DNA from 3 places in the Streptomyces sp. NPDC021622 genome. Region 1 is predicted to be linked to each of the others. Evidence: riboswitches for the same ligand, from Rfam matches in the RefSeq annotation. Region 1 holds a riboswitch; each other region holds the start of a gene.
What was found. A riboswitch is a leader RNA that binds a small molecule or an ion and turns the genes downstream of it on or off. The one in region 1 is predicted to bind cyclic di-AMP.
Positions count from the first base shown of each region.

Region 2: it holds a riboswitch for cyclic di-AMP, as region 1 does, so the genes downstream of both, AB0G47_RS14735 (NlpC/P60 family protein) here and AB0G47_RS35695 (LysM peptidoglycan-binding domain-containing protein) in region 1, are expected to answer to the same signal.
Region 3: it holds a riboswitch for cyclic di-AMP, as region 1 does, so the genes downstream of both, AB0G47_RS18365 (transglycosylase family protein) here and AB0G47_RS35695 (LysM peptidoglycan-binding domain-containing protein) in region 1, are expected to answer to the same signal.

Region 1 is NZ_JBFACK010000023.1:62,318-69,603, reverse strand. It holds gene AB0G47_RS35715 (glycosyltransferase) at 1-639, shown strand, start outside; gene AB0G47_RS35710 (hypothetical protein) at 869-1,177, shown strand; gene AB0G47_RS35705 (hypothetical protein) at 1,421-1,570, shown strand; gene AB0G47_RS35700 (DUF3500 domain-containing protein) at 1,706-2,698, shown strand; gene AB0G47_RS35695 (LysM peptidoglycan-binding domain-containing protein) at 2,807-3,559, opposite strand; cyclic di-AMP (ydaO/yuaA leader) riboswitch at 3,564-3,758, opposite strand; gene AB0G47_RS35690 (S8 family serine peptidase) at 5,378-5,878, shown strand; gene AB0G47_RS35685 (hypothetical protein) at 5,955-6,107, shown strand; gene AB0G47_RS35680 (MFS transporter) at 6,087-7,286, opposite strand, start outside.
Region 2 is NZ_JBFACK010000006.1:304,428-311,713, reverse strand. It holds gene AB0G47_RS14745 (M23 family metallopeptidase) at 1-826, shown strand, start outside; gene pcrA (DNA helicase PcrA) at 882-3,386, opposite strand; cyclic di-AMP (ydaO/yuaA leader) riboswitch at 3,668-3,824, shown strand; gene AB0G47_RS14735 (NlpC/P60 family protein) at 3,832-5,043, shown strand; gene AB0G47_RS14730 (hypothetical protein) at 5,106-5,459, opposite strand; gene AB0G47_RS14725 (NlpC/P60 family protein) at 5,779-6,831, shown strand; gene AB0G47_RS14720 (hypothetical protein) at 6,879-7,286, shown strand, end outside.
Region 3 is NZ_JBFACK010000008.1:233,013-240,298, reverse strand. It holds gene AB0G47_RS18385 (Ppx/GppA phosphatase family protein) at 224-1,150, opposite strand; gene AB0G47_RS18380 (DUF501 domain-containing protein) at 1,239-1,766, opposite strand; gene AB0G47_RS18375 (septum formation initiator family protein) at 1,789-2,265, opposite strand; gene eno (phosphopyruvate hydratase) at 2,356-3,636, opposite strand; gene AB0G47_RS18365 (transglycosylase family protein) at 3,973-4,692, opposite strand; cyclic di-AMP (ydaO/yuaA leader) riboswitch at 4,696-4,889, opposite strand; gene AB0G47_RS18360 (transglycosylase family protein) at 5,083-6,108, opposite strand; gene AB0G47_RS18355 (cytochrome P450) at 6,270-7,286, opposite strand, start outside.

The sequences.
Region 1 (7,286 bases):
CCGCGGATCGTCCCCCGCCCGACGGACTGGCCCCGAGGACACGAGGTCTGCGGCTACTGGTGGCCCCAACCTCCACCCGGCTGGGAGCCCGACCAGCGGCTGCTGGACTTCCTCGACGCGGGCCCGCCACCGGTCTTCGCCGGCTTCGGCAGCTTCGTCACCGCCGATGCCGAACGGCTGAGCACCCTGCTCGCCGACGCCATGCGCCGCGCGAGAGTACGCGGCATCATCCAGGCCGGCTGGAGCGGCCTGCACGCCGAGAACGACGACCTGATCACTGTCCAGGAAGTGCCCCACGCCTGGCTTTTCCCCCGGACCGCTGCCGTCATCCACCACGCGGGCGCCGGCACCACCGCGGCCGGGCTGCGCGCAGGAGTCCCCTCCGTCCCCGTCCCGGTCCAGCTGGACCAGCACTTCTGGGCGGCCCGCCTCCACACCCTGGGCGTCTCACCGCGCCCGCTGCGCTACCAGCACCTGACGGCACAACGCCTCTCCTCAGCGCTGACCTCGGCGGTCAAGAGCCCCGCCCTGCGCGCGCGTGCCCGGGACATCGCCGCCGCCCTCTCCCGCGAAGACGGCACACGCCAAGTCCTTACGGCCATCGAGCGGCTCGCCCCTTCCGGCAACGGCATTCCTTGACGACGGTAGCCGCAACTCCCCCAATCCCTGGCGCTATTGGGCCTCCAACCATTGCGGTACGGCCCTACCGCAATCGTTTACGGCGAATGTCAAACCTGGACGTGACGCCAGTGGTCTGTGTATTCCGTAGTTTCGGTGGCGACCAGTTCTGTACGTGTGGACGGGAAACAGCGAGCACGGACGGAACGGAAAGCACGGAACAGAAATGGGGGATACGAGAATGCTGACAATGAAGCACAAGACAATGATCGGCTCGGCCGCTGTCGTGATGGCAGGTGCTCTGGGCGCGACTTCGGCAGTGGCGGCTCCCGCACAGGCCGCCGCGGGCGGTACCGCGCCCGCGTGTATCGAGCGCAGTTACGTGAACAACGCCGACGGCGGAATGCAGGCCTGGCCGTACAACAACTGCGGCAAGACCATGCGGATCAGGATCATCGTCCACAACTGGCGTGACACCTCCTGCCAGTCCATCCCGAACAAGCACAGTGCGTTCTTCCAGACGCTGGGTGGACGGTACGACCGGACCGCGGTCTGCTGAGACACCGTCAGGAGATGATCGACGGCTGAACACGGGAGCGCGGGCCCGGCCACCATGAGGCGGCCGGGCCCCGCTGTCTCAGGCGGCCGGTAGCGTCGGCGTCCATGAACCGCGTTGAACTGACCGATGACGTAGAGGACTTCGGCCGCCCGGCCGCTCTCGTGGAGGAGACGGGCGAGCATGTGCCCCTCACCGAGGACGGTACGCCGGTGAGCGTGCTGCTCCCGGCAGCTGAGCAGGCGCATGACGTTCACCCGGCACCGCGTGGTGGTGGCCGAATTGCGCGATGCTGCGTGGCTTGACTGGCTGGAGGAGCAGGCGCTGCACGCACGCCAGGGGTGCATGAGCCCGAAGCAGGCGGCGGCGTTCGCCGAGTTCCTCGCCCGCCAGTAGTACGCCGGTGGCGTGGTGCGCGGTGGATCGAGTTCCGGTGTTGCGTCGCTGCTGGATGGCGCACCATGGGCCGCAGGGGGCGACGCTGCCCCGCGGGTGCGCCGGATCGGGCACCGAGGGGGAGGAGGAGACACGGTGGACGGGCATCGACCAGAGACGGCGGCGACGGCGATGACGACGGCGTTGGCGGCGGAGATGAGAGAGACGGTGCGGGCATTGCTGTCCGTGCTGGACCCGGAGCAGGTGCGCGAGCTGCGCGCGGGGCCGGCCCGGCTGGACGCGCCCGAGCTGCGGGAGTGGACGTATCTGCCGGGCGCGCGCCCTGGGCTGCCCACCGAGGGTCTTGGCGACCGGCAGCGCGAGGCCGTCGATGCGCTCCTCGCCACGGCGCACAGCGCGGCGGGAGCGGCGCTGGCGCGCGGGGCGATCGAGGTGGAACGGCACCGCCGAGCCATGGTCGGCGCCACGGGTGACGACCGCTACTGGCTGCGGCTCCTGGGTGACCCGGAAGGCGACGGACCCTGGGGCTGGCGGTTGAACGGCCACCATCTCGCCGTGCACGTATTGATCACGGCGGCAGGGATGCGGGTGACGCCACACTTCGTCGGCGCGGAGCCGGCGCGCATCACGCACGGTCCGCAGGCCGGCCGCAGGCTGCTGGGGCCGGAGGAGGATCTGGCCCGGGAGCTGGTCACGGACCTGGACGTCGGCCGACGGGCAATGGCGGTCTTCGCCGGCGCGCCTCCGGACGACATCTTGACCCGCGCCGACCCCTTCGCCGATCCAGACCTGCTGCCGACCGGCCTCCCGTACGGCGACATGACGCCCGGTCAGCGGCGGCTGCTTCAGCGTCTGGTGCGCCGCTACCTAGACCGCGCGCCCACGGCGTACGCGCAGGAGTGCTGGTCCGACGCCGTGGCGCGTGGACTGGACGCCCTCGCGTTCGCCTGGGCCGGTGGCCGCGCACCGGGGGACCGGCACTATTACTGCGTTCGGGCCCCGGACTTCCTCATCGAGTACGACAACACCCAGGACGGCGGCAACCACGCCCACTCGGTCTGGCGGCACGTCCGCCACGACTGGGGCGCCGACCTTCTCCGCGCGCACTACACGGAACAGCACCGGTGACTGAGCACTCGGTGCGGCCTGGGACAGGCGCCTGGTCCGGCCGCGGACAGGCCTGAGCCCCGGGCACATGGTGCGCCGGGGCTCACAGCGGACGAGACGGGGTGCGGTCTAGTACGGGCCGTTCACGTTGTCGATCGAGCCGTACCGGTTGGCCGCGTAATTGCAGGCGGCGGTGATGTTGGCGACGGGGTCGTAGCTGTCCATCGACGTGCCGGGCACGTGGTAGGCCTCGAACGTGGGGGCGATGACCTGCAGGAGCCCCTTGGACGGGGTTCCGGCGACAGCGTTGGAGTCCCAGTTGTTGATGGCCAGCGGGTTGCCGGAGGACTCGCGCATGATGTTGCGGTGGATGCCCTCGTAGGTGCCGGGGATGCCCTGCTCGGCCATGATGTCGAGCGATTCCTTGATCCAGCCGTCGAGGTCGTTGGTGTACGACTTCTTCGCCGGGGCAGCGGCGGGCTCGGCGGACGTGCTCTTGCGCTCGGAGCGGTCCGCCCGCTCGTCGGACGCCCTGGAGTCGGCCGACTCCTCGGCGGAGGCCTTCTTGCCGAGGGTGAGCTTGAGGCCGGGGTGGATCAGCCGCGGGTCGTCGCCGAGGGCGCTGCGGTTGTCCTTGTACAGCTGCTTCCAGCCGCCGCTCAGGGAGTGCTCTCGGGCGATCTTGGAGAGGGAGTCGCCCGCGACGACGACGTAGGTCTTCGGGGCGGCGGCGGGCTTGGCGGGCGGGGCGGCCTGAGCCGCGCCTGCGGAGGTCGCGCCGAGCACCGGGAGTACGAGCACGGCCCCGCCCGTGCCTGCGGCGGCGATGCCCCGGCTGAGCGGGCTGGACTTGGGACGGCGGTGCTTGCCCTTTGCAGGCATGACGAATTCCTCTCCGTCGCCTACGAGGTGAGCTGTCGGGTTCGGACGGGAGATGTCCGGTCGCACTGGGAATGCGACTTCACCCCGAGCCGATCCGGAATGCGGATCGACGGCTTACCTGGGTCCCCCGCTCCTGCCGTGCGTTTGTGAGTGGGTGGAAGAGTTCCCGGATGGCGGCAGGATTCGGCGTTCCATCCGGATTGACGGTGACGTTAGGCGAGAAAGCCCGGACGGAACAAGACACGAATTCGCAGAGGGAATGCCTGAGGTCCGCTCTTGGCGACCAGAATGCCCGGCCCCCTTTGATCGAAAAGCCCAACTTTCTTTGCGCAGAACGGAAGTGCGCTCGGCGACTCTCGGAACCCGCGGCCGCCGGTGTGACTCATTTCACCGAATTAGGCGCAGGTCGATTTGCTGCTCGGCGGCGTATCGGAGCATGCCATTTCGTGTGACTGTCCCGCAATGGCGACAGAATTTCATTCACGCCATAAACAAAGTTAAATGAGCAACTATAGTTGCAAATCTGGACATACTGCGGAGGTTGCTTGTGCCGCCAAAACGGGCATTTCGCCTGTAATGCCCTCGCGTGCACCGCCGCAGCCCTGGACACGGCACCGGATATATCCGGCAGGAGGGGGAGGGCAGGCCTGTGGCCGACGCCGCCGAAGTCATCGTCCAACCCCGTGTCCAACCCCGTACGCCGCCGCCTCCCGCGACGGCAGCCACCGCGGATGTCCTGGACGTCCGGAACCTTCTGGAGCGGCGATTCGGCGTATGTGAAACCACCGGCGGACCTTCCGTAACGCGGTGAAGGAGTCAGCTGTGCCACAGCGATCAGGTGTGGGAACAGCCGGGGGAACAACCGCCCGGCTCCAGGACCAGGACCACTCTTCGGACGCCCTGAGCTGGTGTGCATCGCGCGCGCCGACGCCGGGGGACGCATCACCCCGACCGGCGCGACCGCCGCCGCGGACATCTCCGTGAGCGGTCTCGACGCCGTGGCGGCCTTGGCGGACGTCACCATCAGTCCGCTGTTTCGGCGCGGACCAGGAGAGGCTGCGCGCCCAGGCGGGCGCCCCTCGGAAGGCACCGGTGCCGACGACGCCACCCTGGAGACCTCGACCGGATGGGACTCTTCTTCCATGTCGACGCTCCCGCCGACCAGTTGGACGCGCTGGCCGAGCGGCTCCGCGCGTCGGACGCCGTGGAGGGCGCCTACGTCAAGCCCGCGGCCGCCCTCGCCGTCCCCGAGGTCGTACCGAAGAAGGAGAGCGAGGAGACCGAACTCCCGCCGCTCAACGACATGCAGCCGACGGGCGCCGACGCACCGCCCGTCTCCCCGGACTTCAACGCCCGACAGGGCTGTCTCGACGCGGCTCCGGGCGGCGTCGACGCCCGCTACGCGTGGACCCTGCACGGCGGGCGCGGCGCCGGCGTCCGCGTGATGGACTGCGAGTGGGGCTGGCGCTTCACCCATGAGGACCTTCGCCTGAACCAGGGCGGCATCGTCTCCGGCACCGGCAGCACGGACACCGATCACAGCACCGCGGTGCTCGGCGAAATCGGCGGCGACGTCGACGCGTTCGGGAGCACCGGGATCGCGCCGGACACGGTCACCAGCGCGTCCGCCTTCTCCATCCCCACGGCCACGGCGATCCGGAACCCCGCCGACCGCCTCGGCCCCGGCGACATCATCCTGCTGGAGATCCACCGCGCCGGTCCGCACGCGACAGGCGTCGGCCAGGTCGGTACATCGCCGTCGAGTGGTGGCCGGACGACTACCTGGCCATCCGATACGCCGTCAACAAGGGCATCACCGTGGTCGAGGCCGCGGGCAACGGCGCGGAGAACCTGGACCACGCCGACTACGACACCCCGCGGGCGGGCTTCCCCTCATGGTGGCGCAACCCCTTCCGGCGCACCGCGCTGGATGCCGGCGCCGTGATCGTCGGTGCCGGGGCGCCGCCGCCCGGCACCCACGGCCGCCGGCACGGCCCGGACCGGTCCCGCCTCGACTTCTCCAACTACGGCGCCTGCGTGGACGCACAGGGCTGGGGACGCGAGGTGACCACCACCGGCTACGGCGACCTCCAGGCGGGCGACAACCAGGACTTCTGGTACACGGACCGGTTCAGCGGTACGTCCAGTGCCTCGCCGATCGTCGTGGGCGCGCTGGCGAGCGCCCAGGGCGTCCTGCGGGCGAACGGCCGTATCCCGCTGTCGCCCTCGCGGGCCCGGCAGCTGCTGCGCTCCACCGGCTCACCGCAGCGGGACGCGCGGTCGAGCGGGCCACGGCCACGACGGTCACGTACTGGCTGACGGTGAAGAACGTCGGCAGCACCCGATGAACTTCGAAGGCCGGTACGCGGTTCTCAACTAGGCGAGGAGAACGGCCATGAAGGTGCACATCACGGTCGCGGAGGACGCGGGCGCGGCCCCGGCGGCCGGGCCCGAGCGGCAGCAGCCGACTTCTTCACCACCACCGAACAAGCGCAATCGCGGGGCCGGCTCCGGGCTGAGCGAGCGGCTATACGTGCGCCTCGTCTGATTCTCCGCTGGGTGCCGCAGTTGCGGGACCCCGTCGGGACCGGGTTCGCGTGCCCCAGCGTTCAAGCGATGGTCCAACGGCGCCCACAGCGGCGAAGAACGCACCGAGAAGCAGCCAGCCGATGGTGCCCATTCCGAGCACGACGGTGGTGAGGATGGCAGGGGCGAGCGCCTGGCCCGCGCTGAAGCCAAGCCCGAGAAGCCCTTGATACTGGCCTTGGGCATGGTCTGGTGCCAGGCCGAAGCCAAGGGCGAAGCCGGCCGAGGACTCCCATATCTCCCCGAGGCTGTGGACGAAGATCGCTGCGACCACGAGGCCGGCGGCCGCCCACACGGGAGCGTGCGCGGCCAGGGCCATCATCGGACAGCTGAGCAGGAAGAGCAGTCCTGCCGTGCGGAATGCCTTGCCGCCATCGCGAGGGGTTTCGATGCGGGATCCGATTCTGGTCTGCAGGAGGACGCAGACTGCGGAATTGATCGCGGCTACCGCGGCCACGGTCCAGCGCGGTGCGTCCGTGTGCTCCGAGATCCAAATCGGCAGAAGCAGCGACACCACCGGGTACTGCAGCCCCATCGCACCATAGAGGGCTGCGAAGGTCACGAACGGACGGTCGGTGAGAGCGATCCAGCGGCGCTGCTGCAACGGCGGCGCCAATGCCCGGTAGTTGGGGAGCAAGAACAGGAGCAGGGCGCACAGCGCAAAGCTGGCCGCGTTGCCGAGAATCAGTACGAGATAGGCAGTACGCGTATTCGCTGCCACCGCAAATCCAGCACCCACGGTCCCCAGAACGACGCCCAAATTGACGTAAGTTCGGAGCTTTGCCCTGAACAGCGCCGGGCGGTCAGTACCGACCCGGACCACAAGGGCTCCCCAGGCCGCGCCGCCGGCGGCTGCGGCAAGTTGGTCAATGGTGGCGATGACCGTGAGGGCGGCCCAACTCTCGACCAGCACGAGAGCGGACATGGCCACTGCTTGAACCAACAGAGCGACCATCATGATCGTGCGCGGCCCACGTCGATCGGCCAGGTGACCTCCCGGTATCCCCGCGAGCAGCCCGATCAAGCCGGCGACGGTGAGGGCGACACCCACCTGCACCGCCGGCAGATCCACGACCAGCGTGAAGTAGAGGGCCGACGCACTGTTGAAGAGCCCATTGCCGACTCGATTCACGAAGCTGGC
Region 2 (7,286 bases), on a different contig from region 1:
GCCGCTCGGCCCGATCGAGCCGAGCTTCGGACGCGACACCGACGACGACGAGCCGCCGGTCATGGACCGCTCCCGCGGCTCCCGTTCGCGGACCCGCCGCCGCACCCCCGCCAAGCGCTCCGCCCTGCTCACGGTGGCCGTGCCCTCGGCCTGTGTGATGGGCGTCGCCGGTATCGCCGCCGCCTCCGTGGGCAGCTTCGGCGGTGACGACGGCAAGGAGACCCAGGCCGCCACGGCCCCGGACCCGACGTCGGTGAAGCCCTCCGCGGCCAACAACAAGCTCGACACGCAGCTGGAGAACCTCTCGGCGGACGCGGGCGACTTCGCGGACCGGGCGAGCCGCACCCAGGAACGCATCGACCTCAAGGCGCAGAAGGTGGCCGCCGAGAAGAAGGCCGCCGAGGAAGCCGCACGCAAGGAGCGCCTGCGCCCCAAGTTCTCGCTGCCGGTCAAGCAGCAGGGGCTGAGCGCCTATTACGGCCAGGCAGGCATCAACTGGATGTCGGCGCACTCCGGAATCGACTTCCCGGTGTCGTACGGCACCGAAGTGATGGCCGCGACCGACGGCACCGTCTCCACGAAGTGGAACAGCGCCTACGGAAACATGGCGATAGTGACCGCCAAGGACGGCACGGAGACGTGGTACTGCCACCTCTCCACACACAAGATCTCCAGCGGCCCCGTCAAGGCGGGCGACGTCATCGCCTTCTCCGGGAACTCCGGCAACTCCACGGGACCGCATCTGCACTTCGAGGTGCGTCCCGGCGGCGGCTCGGCGATAGACCCGCTGCCGTGGCTGCGCAGCCACGACCTCGACCCGACGTAACTCCGGCTGCGACCCGCGGCGGCGACCGACGCAACTCCGGCCGCCGCCCCCGGCGTTACAGCTTCTCCACCGGCGCGTACCGCAGCAGCAGGCGCTTCGGCTTGGGCTCTCCGAAGTCCACCGTCGCCTCGGCGTTCGCACCCGAGCCCTTCACCCCGACCACGGTCCCGAGGCCGAACTGGTCGTGCGTCACCCGGTCACCGACCGCCAGCGAGACCACCGGCTTCTCGGTGGCGCGGCGTGTGGCGAAGCCCTGTGCGCCGCCGGCACGCGAGCGCGACGACGACAGGGAGGACGTGATGCCCGCCGCGGGTCCGGAGGACGCCGGCGCGCCGACGGACCCCGTCCGCTTCCAGTCCAGATGGGCGTCGGGGATCTCTTCGAGGAAGCGCGAGGGCGGGTTGTACGAGGGCTGGCCCCAGGCACTGCGCATCGAGGACCGCGTCAGATACAGCCGCTCCCGCGCGCGCGTGATGCCCACGTACGCCAGACGGCGCTCCTCCTCCAGCTCCTTGACCTGGCCCAGGGAGCGCATGTGCGGGAAGACGCCGTCCTCCATGCCGGTCAGGAAGACGACGGGGAATTCCAGGCCCTTGGCGGTGTGCAGGGTCATCAGCGTGATGACACCGGAGCCGTCGTCGTCCTCGTCCGGGATCTGGTCCGAGTCGGCGACGAGCGCGACCCGCTCCAGGAACTCGGAGAGCGAACCGGAGACACCCGCGCCCGCACCCTCCGCCTCGGTCTCCGTCTCGGCGCCCGTCTCGCCCGCCGCACCACTGTCCTGCTCGAACTCCAGGGCCACGGCGGCCAGTTCCTGGAGGTTCTCGATGCGCGTCTCGTCCTGGGGGTCGGTCGAGGCCTGCAACTCGGCGAGATAGCCGGTCCGTTCGAGCACGGCCTCCAGGACGACGGCCGGGCCCGCGCCGGACTCGACGATGGTCCGCAGCTCCTCCATCAGCGTGTTGAAACGCTTGACGGCGTTCGCCGAGCGGGCCGCCATGCCGTACGCCTCGTCGACGCGCTTCAGCGCCTGCGGGAAGGAGATCTTCTCGCGCTGCGAGAGCGCGTCGATCATCGCCTCCGCGCGGTCGCCGATGCCCCTCTTGGGTACGTTCAGAATGCGCCGCAGCGGTACGGAGTCCTCCGGGTTGGCGAGCACGCGCAGATACGCGAGGACGTCCCGGACCTCCTTGCGCTCGTAGAAGCGGACACCGCCGACGACCTTGTAGGGCAGGCCGACGCGGATGAAGATCTCTTCGAAGACACGCGACTGCGCGTTCGTCCGGTAGAAGATCGCGACGTCGCCGGCCTTCGCGTCGCCCGCGTCGGTGAGCCGGTCGATCTCGTCGGCGACGAACTGCGCCTCGTCGTGCTCGGTGTCGGCGACATAGCCGGTGATGCGCGCGCCCGCGCCCGCGTTGGTCCACAGGTTCTTGGGGCGGCGGCTCTCGTTGCGCTCGATGACGGCGTTGGCCGCGGTGAGGATCGTCTGCGTGGAGCGGTAGTTCTGCTCCAGGAGGATCGTCGTCGCGTTCGGGTAGTCCTCCTCGAACTGGAGGATGTTGCGGATCGTGGCGCCGCGGAAGGCGTAGATCGACTGGTCGGCGTCACCCACGACGCACAGCTCGGCCGGATCGTCCCCCTCGCCTCCGGAGGGGCCGACCAGCTCGCGCACCAGGGCGTACTGCGCGTGGTTGGTGTCCTGGTACTCGTCGACCATCACGTGCCGGAAGCGGCGCCTGTAGTGCTCGGCGACGTCCGGGAACGCGCGGAACATGTGGACCGTCGTCATGATCAGGTCGTCGAAGTCGAGCGCGTTCGCCTCGCGCAGCCGCGACTGGTACATCGCGTACGCCTGGGCGAGGGTCTTCTCGAAGCCGTCCGCGGCCTGTCCTGCGAAGGTCTCCTCGTCGATCAGCTCGTTCTTCAGGTTCGAGACCTCGGCGCTGAAGGACTTCGGCGGGAACTTCTTCGGGTCGATGTCCAGGTCACGGCAGACCAGCGCCATGAGCCGCTTGGAGTCGGCGGCGTCGTAGATCGAGAAGGAGGAGGTGAAGCCCAGCTTCTTCGACTCGCGGCGCAGGATGCGGACGCAGGCGCTGTGGAAGGTCGACACCCACATCGCGTTCGCGCGCGGCCCGACGAGCTGCTCGACGCGCTCCTTCATCTCGCCCGCGGCCTTGTTCGTGAACGTGATCGCCAGGATCTGTCCCGGGTGCACATGCCGCTCGGCCAGGAGATGGGCGATGCGGTGGGTCAGGACCCGGGTCTTGCCGGAGCCGGCGCCGGCCACGATGAGCAGCGGGGAGTCCGCGTGCACGACGGCCGCGCGCTGGTTCTCGTTCAGACCGTCGAGCAGCGCCGCCGGGTCGATCACCGGGCGGGGCGCGCCGCCGCGGTAGTGCGCGTCCCGGGGCGTGGGCGCGTCGAACTTCCCGTCGAACAGATCATCCGGAATGGGCTCCGGAGCACTGTCCTCGGGCGGCGGCGGGGGCTCCCCCTCCGATGCCCGCAAGGGCTGGAGGTCCGCCAGGAAGCTGTCATCAAAGAGGCTGCTCATCGCCTCCCGAGTCTAGGCGGCCCCACTGACAACCCGCCCCGGGTTCCGGCCACCTCGATCCTTCCCCAAGCTCTCGGCTCCGCTCGAGCAGGGGAGACCCCTCACGCCCCGCCCGCGGGCGGTGACGCTCCGCTACGGCACGGCGTGCCCGCGTCAAGAGCTTCGTAAAGTCACGAAAATGTATCGGGCATATCGAACATCAACCTTCACACGGACCACACGAGTTGGCTAGCGTGCTCCGCGGGCTGCTCGTACTTCCACCGGCGAACCCCGCCGGGAACGGGTGGCCTCCGCCGAGTCCGACCTCCTCGGAGCCGGGGACCCACCAAGACCTTGGGGTGAATCGGTCCCGTACGAAGTACGGGACTGTAGGGCAACCTTCCGAACCACCCGCCCGAACCCGACAGCTAACCCGGTAGGCGGTCTACGGAAGGAGTCGCCTCCCTTGGCGTCGCACCGCAAGCCGCGGACCCGCATTGCCGGAATACGCACCACTCCCGCCATCGGCATCACGACGGCGGCCCTCACCTCCGTGGCCCTCTTGTCGCAGAGCGCCCAAGCGGCCCCCTCGGCGCCACAGAAGCCCAGTCTCGAAGAGGTCCAGAAGAAGGTCGACGACCTCTACCAGCAGGCCGGCGTGGCCACCCAGAAGTACAACTCGGCCAAGGAGCGCACCGAGAAGCAGCGCAAGAAGGTCGACACCCTCCTGGACGACGTGGCCCAGCGCACGGACAAGCTGAACGAGGCCCGTCAGGAGCTCGGTTCGTTCGCCGCGGCCCAGTACCGCACCGGCGCCGTCTCCGAGACCGCCACGATGATGCTCGCCGATGACCCGCAGGGGTATTTCGACCAGAACCATCTCTCGGACCGGCTGACCGAGCGCCAGAAGAAGGCCGTCGACGACTACCAGACGCAGCAGGCGTCGGCGACGAAGCAGCGCGCGAAGGCCGCGAAGTCCCTGGAGACGCTGAGCGATTCGCGGGACGACCTGAAGACGAGCAAGAAGGCCGTCCAGGACAAGCTCACGAAGGCCCGGACGCTGCTCTCCGAGCTGACCGCCGAGGAGAAGGCGCGGCTCGCGGCGATCGAGAAGAAGAAGGAAGAAGAGGCCAGGCGCAAGGCCGCCGAACTGGCCCGCAAGCAGGAGGCCGAGGCGGAGGCCAAGCGCAAGGCGGCGGAAGAGGCGGCCGCCAAGGAGCGCGAGGAAGAGCAGCAGAACGACGGGACCGACGAGAACACTGAGACCCCGGACACCGGTTCCGACACCGGTACCGGCACCGGCTCCGGGGACACCGACAGCGGCTACGCGACGAAGGCCGCGAAGGTCATCGCCTTCGCGGAGGCGCAGATCGGCAAGCCGTACGTGTGGGGTGCCACGGGCCCCGACTCCTACGACTGCTCCGGTCTCACCCAGGACGCGTGGAAGGCCGCGGGCATCTCCCTGCCGCGCACCACGTGGGACCAGGTGAAGGTCGGCACGACGGTGAAAACCGCCGACGCCAAGCCGGGTGACCTGGTGTTCTTCTACGACGACATCAGCCACGTGGGGATCTACATCGGCGACGGCAAGATGATCCACGCCCCGAAGCCGGGCACGAACGTCCGCGTCGAGTCGATCTACTACATGCCGATCCACAGCGTGGTGCGCCCCGCGTAACCGTCACACGCAAAGGAAAACGGCCCTCCACGCGCGCGTGGAGGGCCGTTTTCCTGCGGTGGTCAGGTCCACAGCACCGCGATGAAGATGTTCGCCGTGGTCAGCAGCCCCACCGCACCGAACATGCCCTTGTCGACCTTCTCCTCGTCCCGCTTCACATAGACCAGCGCGAGGATCACGATCAGCACGGCCATCTTGATGCCGATCTTGAGGTTGTTGACCGGGTTGTCGTCCGCCTGGTTGAGGCCCACCAGGATCACGCCGGTGACCAGCATGGTCAGCGCGCCGTGCAGCATCGCGGGGTTGAAGCGGGCCGTGCCCTGGCCCATCTGCTTCATCTGGGTGAGGAAGCCGCCCAGCAGGGAGGCGATACCGATGATGTGCAGACCGACGAAGACATGGGTGAGTACGTCCATGGATCCGGAGCCTAGCCGGGGCCATACCACCGCTCGGCACCCAGGTGGGCCACAAGCGGCGCATCGGTCAGGGGCCTGTACGAAGGCTGTGCGGCCACGCGATGCGCGCGGCCACATACGGCCACCGGCCGGAGCACTTCCGTCAGTTGCGTACATTCCGTCACCAACCCGTGACGGTCAGGTTTAGCGTCCTTCGTCAGGTGACCGGCTCCCCACCGCCGTCCGGACCAGGGGCGGCAGTCGGACACCACCGCCGAGAAACCCGGCGGCGGTCCGCTCCCCCTGTGCGGGCCGTCGCCGGACCCTAAGGAGCCCCCTCGTGGCAGCTCACCGCAAGCCCAGACAGCGCGCGCTCAGCGGCGGTACGGCCCGTACCGCCGCCACCCTCGCCCTCGCCGGGGCCGCCACGGCGACCGCCTTCGACGGGACGGGCCACGCGGACCCCCGGCTCAGCCCGACCGAGGTGAAGTCCAAGGTCGACGCGCTCTACCGCGAGGCGGAGATCGCCGCCGAGAAGTACAACGGCGCCAAGGAGAAGGCGGACAAGGCCGAGGAGTCCCTGGGCGAGCTGCGCGACGAGGCGGCCCGCAAGACGGAGAAGCTCAACTCGGCGCGCGAGGGCCTCGGTTCGATCGCCGCGGCGCAGTACCGCAGCGGCGGCATCGATCCCGCCGTCCAGCTCGCGCTCTCCTCCGACCCCGACCAGTTCCTGGAGCGCGCCGCGCTCGCCGACCGTGCGGGCAGCCGCCAGGCCTCGGCCGTCAGCGGCGTACGCAAGCAGCTCCAGGAGATCGACCAGCTGCACAGCGAGGCCGACGGCACGCTCGACCGCCTCGAATCCCGCCAGGCGGAGCTGAGGAAGCACAAGAAGACGGTCAACGGAAAGCTGGACTCCGCAAAGCGGCTGCTCGCCCGGCTGACCGCCGAAGAGCGTGCGCGGCTGGCGGGCGACGGCGATCAGGACCGGACCTCCCGCGCCGCCGGCCGCGACGCCGCCCTGGACGCCCCGGCGAAAGCCCCCAACGCCCGCGCGTCGACGGCCGTCTCCTACGCCTACAAGGCGCTCGGCAGCCCGTACGTATGGGGCGCCACGGGCCCCAACGCCTTCGACTGCTCCGGGCTCACCCAGGCCGCGTACCGCTCCGCGGGGGTCGCCATTCCCCGTACGACGTACTCCCAGATCGCGGCGGGCAACCGGGTCCCGCGCTCCCAACTGCAGCCAGGAGACCTGGTCTTCTTCTACCAGGGCATCAGTCACGTCGGCATCTACGTGGGCAACGGACAGATGATCCACGCCCCGAACCCGAGCGCGCCGGTGCGCCTGGCACCGATCAGCCAGATGCCGTTCGCGGGGGCCACGCGGGTGGCGTGAAGGGCCTCACAAAGAGTCCGAGCAGCCCGAAGGTACTGTTCTGGCTCATGCCCCGCCGTACGCTGCCGCCCCCACCGCCGCCCGCCCACCTGCGCACGTGGCCGGACCGCAACGCGCTCCTCGCCGACCGCGGCATGGCACTCGAAGAGCTGCGCAGGCGGAGCCTGGGAGTGCACCGGCTGCTGCTGCTCTGGCTGTTGGGGCTCGGCGGCGTCATCGGGTGGTCGCTGCTCGCGCTGCCGATCCAGATGGTCGAGGACAAGGAGCCCATGGTCATCGTGTTCGGCCCGGTCTGCGCCGTCCTGGGCCTGGGGGCACTCGTCCCCTCGGTGATCGGCGTCGCCCTGGGCATCCGCCGCGACCGGCAGATACGCCAACTCACCGACACCTGGCTCGCGTTGGACAGCCACCCGACGGCGGACTCCGCGCTCCGCTCCCCCGGCCTGAGCCTCTGC
Region 3 (7,286 bases), on a different contig from region 1:
GCACAGTGGACCAGGCGGCCGCTTCACACTCCGGACACGCTCCCGAACCTTCACTGTCACGGGTCAAGAGGTCCTCGACGGGCACATTCAAGGGCTCAGAACCCAAGAACCTTGCCCAACCGAGGCCAATTCCTTGTGAAGAACTTCACGAAGTTTCCCGACAGGACGTCGCCGAGGGGCCCTCCGGGCCCCTCACCAGGCGCTCAGACGCCGCCGGAACCGCTCACGCGAGGGACCATCCGATCCCGTCGAGGATGTCGTGCTCACTGACGACGACCTCCCTGGCCCCCGTCCGGTCCATGATCGCCAACAGCACGAGAGCGCCCGAAACGATCACGTCGACGCGGCCCGGGTGCATCACCGGGATCGCGGCGCGCTCGTCGTGCGTCGACCCGGCGAGCCGCCCGACGATCTCGGCGACCTGCTCGTACGAGACACGGGAGTGGTGGATCGCCGCGGAGTCGTACGCGTCGAGGCCGAGCGCGATGGCCGCCACGGTGGTGACGGACCCCGCGAGGCCGACCAGGGTGCGGGCCTCGCGGATCGGGACCGTCTGCTCCGCGAGGTCGAGCGCGGCCTCGATGTCGGCGCGGACGGCGTCGAGCTCGGCGGGCGCCGGCGGGTCGCTGCGGATGTGCCGTTCCGTCAGGCGTACGCAGCCGATGTCGACGGAGCGGGCGGCGCGGGCGTGGTCCTCGCCGACCACGAACTCCGTGGAGCCGCCGCCGATGTCGACGACGAGGTAGGGCTTGGCTAGGTGGTCGGTGCCGGTCAGCTCCTTGGTCGCCCCCGTGAAGGAGAACTCGGCCTCCTGGTCGCCGCTGATGACCTCCGGCTCGACGCCGAGGATGTCCAGGACTCCGCGTACGAAGTCGTCGCGGTTCTCGGCGTCGCGGGATGCGGAGGTCGCGACGAAGCGGAGGCGCTCCGCTCCGTGGCGCTTGATCACCTCGGCGTACTCGTGGCAGGCCGCGAAGGTGCGGTCCAGTGCCTCGGGGGCGAGGCGGCCCGTCTTGTCCACGCCCTGGCCCAGGCGGACGATGGTCATCCGCCGGTCCAGGTCGACCAGTTCGCCGGTCGCGGGGTCGGCGTCTGCGACGAGCAGACGGATGGAGTTGGTACCGCAGTCAATCGCGGCGACGCGGGTCATGCGCGCTCTCCTGTCACGGGATGGGGGCTCAGCCCCCGAAGAAGGGCGGGTGGGTGGGGAGCAAGCCCGCCGCGAAGCGGCGGCGGGGTCAGCCCTGTTCCTCGGTCGTCGAAACGCACGCGCCCTTGCGCCACCACTCCGGGAGCATCGCGATGGCCTCGTCGCCCAGGGGGTTCACTCCGGGGCCCGCGGCCAGGGAGTGGCCGACCAGGACGTGCAGGCACTTCACGCGGTCCGGCATGCCGCCCGCGCTCGGGAAGCCCTCCAGGACCTCGATGGCGTCACGGCGCGCGATGTAGTCCTCGTGCGCCGCGCGGTACGCGGCGGCCAGCTCGGGGTCCGTCTTGAGGCGTTCCGACATCTCCTTCATGACGCCGTTCGCTTCCAGCGTGCCGATCGCGGACGCGGCGCGCGGGCACGTCAGGTAGTACGTCGTCGGGAACGGCGTCCCGTCCGGCAGGCGCGGCGCCGTCTCGACGACGTCCGGCTGCCCGCACGGGCAGCGGTGTGCGATGGCCCGCAGGCCGCGCGGCGGGCGGCCGAGCTGCTGCTTGAAGGCCTCGACGTCGGCGTCGGTGGGCTCGGTGCGCGGGGTGGTCGGCGGGGGCGTTTCCATGCCTGTCTTTCGTGTCCTTGGGTCAGTCGTCGGGGCGGTCGGCCTTGTCGACGCCGTCCCATACGTTCGAGTACCAGGGGCGCGTGGCCGCCCCCTGGTCGGCGCGGCGGTTCTCCGTCGCCGCGGGGTCGATCACCGTGAACCCGGTCTCGCCCGGCATCACGTAGTGCAGCCGGTCCCGGATGCGCTGCTCCGCGTACGCGTCGTCACGCCAGCGCGCCTTCTCGTCCTTCAGCTTCTCGACGTTCTCGCGGCGCTCGGCCTGCTCCCGGCGCTGATCGGCGATCTCGGCGCGCTGGGAGACGTACTGCCTTATCGGGTACGCGAGCGCGACGATGAGGGAGCAGAGCACAAGAGCGAGGAGGGCCGCCCGGCCGGTGAGCCGGGAGCGGCGGGCCTGGCGCTTGGTCTGGGAGCGGTAGACGCGCTCCGCGGTCTGCTCGCCGAGCAGCCGCAGCCTGGTCGCGGTGGAGAACCGGTCCCGGTCCTTCACGGCCATGTCCCCGCCTCCCGTTCACACGCGCGTACGTCCCCGCACACGGTACGGGACCGAGTACGGGGACGTACGTATCTACAGCGTGACTACGGCTCAGCCCTTGAAGCGGGGGAACGCCGAACGGCCGGCGTAGACCGCCGCGTCGTCCAGGATCTCCTCGATGCGCAGGAGCTGGTTGTACTTGGCGACGCGCTCGGAGCGGGCCGGGGCGCCGGTCTTGATCTGGCCGCAGTTGGTGGCGACGGCCAGGTCGGCGATGGTGACGTCCTCGGTCTCGCCGGAGCGGTGGGACATCATGCACTTGAAGCCGTTGCGCTGGGCCATCTCGACGGCGTCGAGCGTCTCGGTCAGCGAGCCGATCTGGTTGACCTTGACCAGCAGGGCGTTCGCGGACTTCTCCTCGATGCCGCGGGCCAGGCGCTCCGGGTTGGTGACGAACAGGTCGTCGCCCACGAGCTGGACCTTCTCGCCGAGCTTCTCGGTGATGACGTTCCAGCCGGCCCAGTCGTCCTCGAACAGCGGGTCCTCGATGGAGACCAGCGGGTACGCGGCGACGAGCTCCTCGTAGTACTCGGTCATCTCGGCGGCCGAGCGGGACTTGCCCTCGAACTCGTACTTGCCGTCCTTGTAGAACTCGGACGCGGCGACGTCGAGGGCGAGCGCGATCTGCTCGCCGGGGGTGTAACCGGCCTCCTTGATGGCCTCGAGGATGAGGTCGAGGGCGGCGCGGTTGGAGTCCAGGTTCGGGGCGAAGCCGCCCTCGTCGCCGAGGCCGGTGGCCAGGCCCTTGCTCTTCAGGACCTTCTTGAGGGTGTGGTAGACCTCGGTGCCCCAGCGCAGGGCCTCGGAGAAGGACTCGGCGCCGATCGGCGCGATCATGAACTCCTGGATGTCGACGTTCGAGTCGGCGTGCGACCCGCCGTTCAGGATGTTCATCATCGGGACGGGCAGCAGGTGCGCGTTCGGGCCACCGAGGTAGCGGAACAGCGGCAGGTCGCTGGCCTCGGATGCGGCGTGCGCGACGGCGAGGGAGACGCCGAGGATGGCGTTGGCGCCGAGCGAGCCCTTGTTGTCGGTGGCGTCCAGGTCGAACATGGCCTGGTCGATCAGGCGCTGCTCGGTGGCGTCGTACCCGACGAGCTCCGGGCCGATCTGCTCGATGACGGCGAGGACGGCCTTCTCCACGCCCTTGCCCTGGTAACGGTTGGGGTCACCGTCACGGAGTTCGATGGCCTCGAAAGCACCGGTGGACGCACCGGACGGAACGGCGGCACGACCCGTGCTGCCGTCGTCGAGGCCGACCTCGACCTCGACCGTGGGGTTGCCTCGGGAGTCCAGGATTTCCCGGGCTACGACGACGTCGATGGACGGCACGAGCATCTCCTTCTGGGATGTGACGCGGGTACGCGGGGCGTTGGCCTCGCGGACACGAGCCTAACCGGCTCCCGGACAAGAGCCAGCCGAGCGACCGCCCTGTGGACAAACCGAGAGCAAAAAGTTTCCGAACAAAACAAAGCCCCGCCCCGGTGCGTACGGGGGATACGCGCACCGGGGCAGGGAGCCCGTGGGGACGGGGGTCCCCCCCTCAGCAGCCGGGGGGGTAGCGCCCGAAGGGGCGCGGGGCTGTGACATGTGCGGCTCCGCCGCGTGGGCGCGACAAGCCACGACGCACCCGCAGTCATAAGGACCAGCGAGGCGCCCCCGCCAGAATTAGCTGAGGTGCAGCTGCTGACCCGGGTAGATCATGTCGGCGTTGTCGATGATGTCGCCGTTGAGCTTGTACACCTTGTGCCAGCCGCCCTTGACGTCCTTCTCCTCGGCGATCTTGGAGAGGGTGTCACCCTTCTTGACCTTGTACTCGCCGTCGCCCTTCTTGACCTTCTTGCCGGTCGGGGTCTCGACGGTCTTCTTGGACTCGGCCTTCGGGGCGGCCGGGGCGGCCTGCTTCGGGGCGGCCTCCTGCTTCGGCGCCTCGGTCTGGGCGCTCGGCTGGCTCTGCGGCTGCTCGGCCGGCTGCTGCTGCGGCGCGCTCTCCTCGGCGCCGCCACCGCTGTACGCGGCGCCCGAGAGGCCCACGCCACAGCTCGGCCAGGCACCCTTGCCCTGACCCGCGAGAACCTTCTCGCCGATCTCTATCTGCTGGGCCTTGGAGGCCTGGTCGGCGGTGGCCGCGTACTTCGTGCCGCCGTATGCGGCCCAGGTGGAGGCCGAGAACTGCAGGCCGCCGTAGTAGCCGTTGCCGGTGTTGATGGACCAGTTGCCGCCGGCCTCGCACTGGGCGACGGAGTCCCACTCGGAACCGGTGGCGGCGGAGGCCGAGCCGGCGGCCATCAGCGGGGCAGCGACCGCGACACCGGTGACGCCGGCGAGCGTGGCGACGCGGGTGGCCTTGGACGGACGACGGTGCTTGCCCTTGCTGGAAAACAGCATGAGTGATCCCCTCACCGACGCCTACGAGGTGAGCTGTCGGGTTCGGGCCGATGAAGTTGCCCGGCCGCGCTTCTCGAGCGCGACTTAACCCCTAGCCGGTCCCAACTCCGCTCGGCAGCTTCTTCGTTCTGCTGCTGTGCGGCCGGGCCCGGCGGAAACCTTGGGTCCCCCGCTCCTGCCTACGGCGCTTGACGCGACGACTGTTCCCGAACGGCCGTTGGCAGGACTAGGCGTACCGACCGGCGGGGCCCGCTGTGGCGAGCGGTCACGACCGTAGTCATGCGATCCGCCGAATTTCAAAGACGATCAGGGCTTCTGAGACCCATCTCTCACTTACGCCAAACCAGACATTCAGCGCGAAGCGACTGCCCGACTCTTCGTCAACTTCCCTTACTTTTCGCCCAAATCGAGGCTCTGACCGGGGAGGATGAGGTCGGGGTCGGTTCCGAGGGACTTCTTGTTCTCGGCGTAGAGCGCGCTCCATCCGCCCTGCACGCCGAGGTCGTCGGCGATGGTCCAGAGGTTGTCTCCGGAGCGGACCGTGTACGTCCCGTCGGCGCCGTCCTTCGCGCGGTCGTCGCCGCGCGACGCGTGCCGCCCCGAGCCGTCGCGGTCGCCGTTCTTGGCCTGCCCGTCGTCCGCGCTGTCGCCGCGGTGCCGGCCGGAGCCTTCGCCCGCGCCGGTGGAGGGGGTGGAGTTCGGGGAGTTCGGGGCGGGCGAAGTGGAATCGTTCTGCCCGGACTTGTCCGAATCACTACCGGAGTCGCCCGACTCGTCGTGATTCTTGTCTCGGGATTCGTCGCCGGAGTCGGCCTTTTCGGAGGGCTTCTCGGACGGCTTCCCCGAAGGCTCTTCGGTCGGCTTCTCCGAGGGCTTTTCGGTCGGCTCCTCGGAGGGCTCCTCAGACGGCTTCTCCGAGGGTTCGGCCGAGTCGCCCGAGTCACCCGACTCGCCCGCGTCGCCGGACCCGCTCGTGTCGGTCGGCTCGTCCGAGGGCACGGAGGTGATCGGAGCGCCCGGGTCGACGTCGGCGGGGGCGTCATCCTTGCTGAGTCCGGCGATCACTCCGCAGCTGGGCCAGGCGCCGGGACCCTGGTCGGCCAGGACCGTCTCGGCGACGGCTATCTGCTGCGAACGGCTGGCCTGGTCGGCGTAGGGGGCGTAGTCGAGACCGCCGTACTGCTCCCAGGTCTCCTGGGACATCTGGAGTCCGCCGTAGTAGCCGTTGCCCGGGTCCAGGCTCCAGGAGCCGCCGCTCTCGCACTCCGCGAGCTTGTCCCAGGTGGCGGTGTCCGCGGCGCTCGCGCTGGTGGCGCCGAGCAGCGGGATCGCGATGGCTGATCCGGTGACACCTGCCGCGACGATGAGGGCCGGGGCTTGGCGGGGGCGTCGGTGACGACCATTACCGGAGAGCATGCAAGTGCCTTTCAGAAGACTGCAGAGGCGACTGCGGCTGCTGCGACAGCGGATGCCGAGTCGTCGGTGAACGTAGCCGCAGTCGAACAGTTGTTACAAGTCGATGCAGCGGAGATCACGTGAAAGTCACAGTCTTGACGCACCGTCAGCTCAAGGGTGTCTCAGGTGCGCTTCTGTGCGGGTGTGAACTCCACCGGCAGCGTGCGCAGTCCGCGCATGATGAGCCCGCCTCGCCAGCGCAAATCACCCGGTTCCGCCGCGAGGCGCAGGTCAGGGAGGCGGCGTAGCAGGGTCGCGAGGGCGGCCTGACCTTCGAGCCGGGCGAGGGGTGCGCCGAGGCAATAGTGAATGCCGTGCCCGTATCCGAGGTGCTGGTTGTCGCGCCGGGAGAGGTCGAGCGTGTCGGGGTCCTCGAACCGCTCCGGGTCACGGTCGGCGGCTGCGAGTACGACGAGAACGGGGTCGCCCTGCGCGATGTCCTGCCCGCCGATGGTCAACGGCTCGGTGGCGAACCGCCAGGTGGCCAGCTCCACGGGCCCGTCGAAACGGAGGAGTTCCTCGATGCCGGTCTCAAGGAGCCCCATGTCCCCTCCCTTGAGGGACTCCTGGAGGCGCTCGCGCTGCTCGGGGTGGGTGAGGAGCGCGTAGGTCCCGTTCCCGATGAGATTGACGGTGGTCTCAAAACCGGCGAAGAGGAGAATGAAGGCCATTGCGGCGGCCTCGTTCTCGGTGAGGTGCTCGCCGTGGTCGGAGGCGCGGATGAGCCCCGAAATGAGGTCGTCGCCCGGTTCGAGGCGCTTGCGGTGGATGAGTTCGGCGAGATAGCCCCGCATCTTCTTCACGGAGCGCGCGACGCCGCCGCGCGGGCCGCCGCCGTGCCGGATCATCATGCCCGCCCAGTCACGGAAGTCGTCCTGGTCCTCGCGCGGGACGCCGAGCAGATCGCAAATGGCGTAGATGGGGAGAGGAAAGGCGAAGTCGTGAATGAGGTCGGCCTCCCCCTTCTCCGCGAACCGGTCGATGAGGTGGTCGGTCAGCTCCTGCACGCGGGGCGCGAACTCGGCGACGCGGCGGGGGGTGAAGGCCTTCGACACGAGGCGGCGGAGCCGGGTGTGGTCCGGCGGGTCGATGTTGAGCAGATGCGTCATCAGATTGGCGCTGCGCTCGCCCGGGATGCC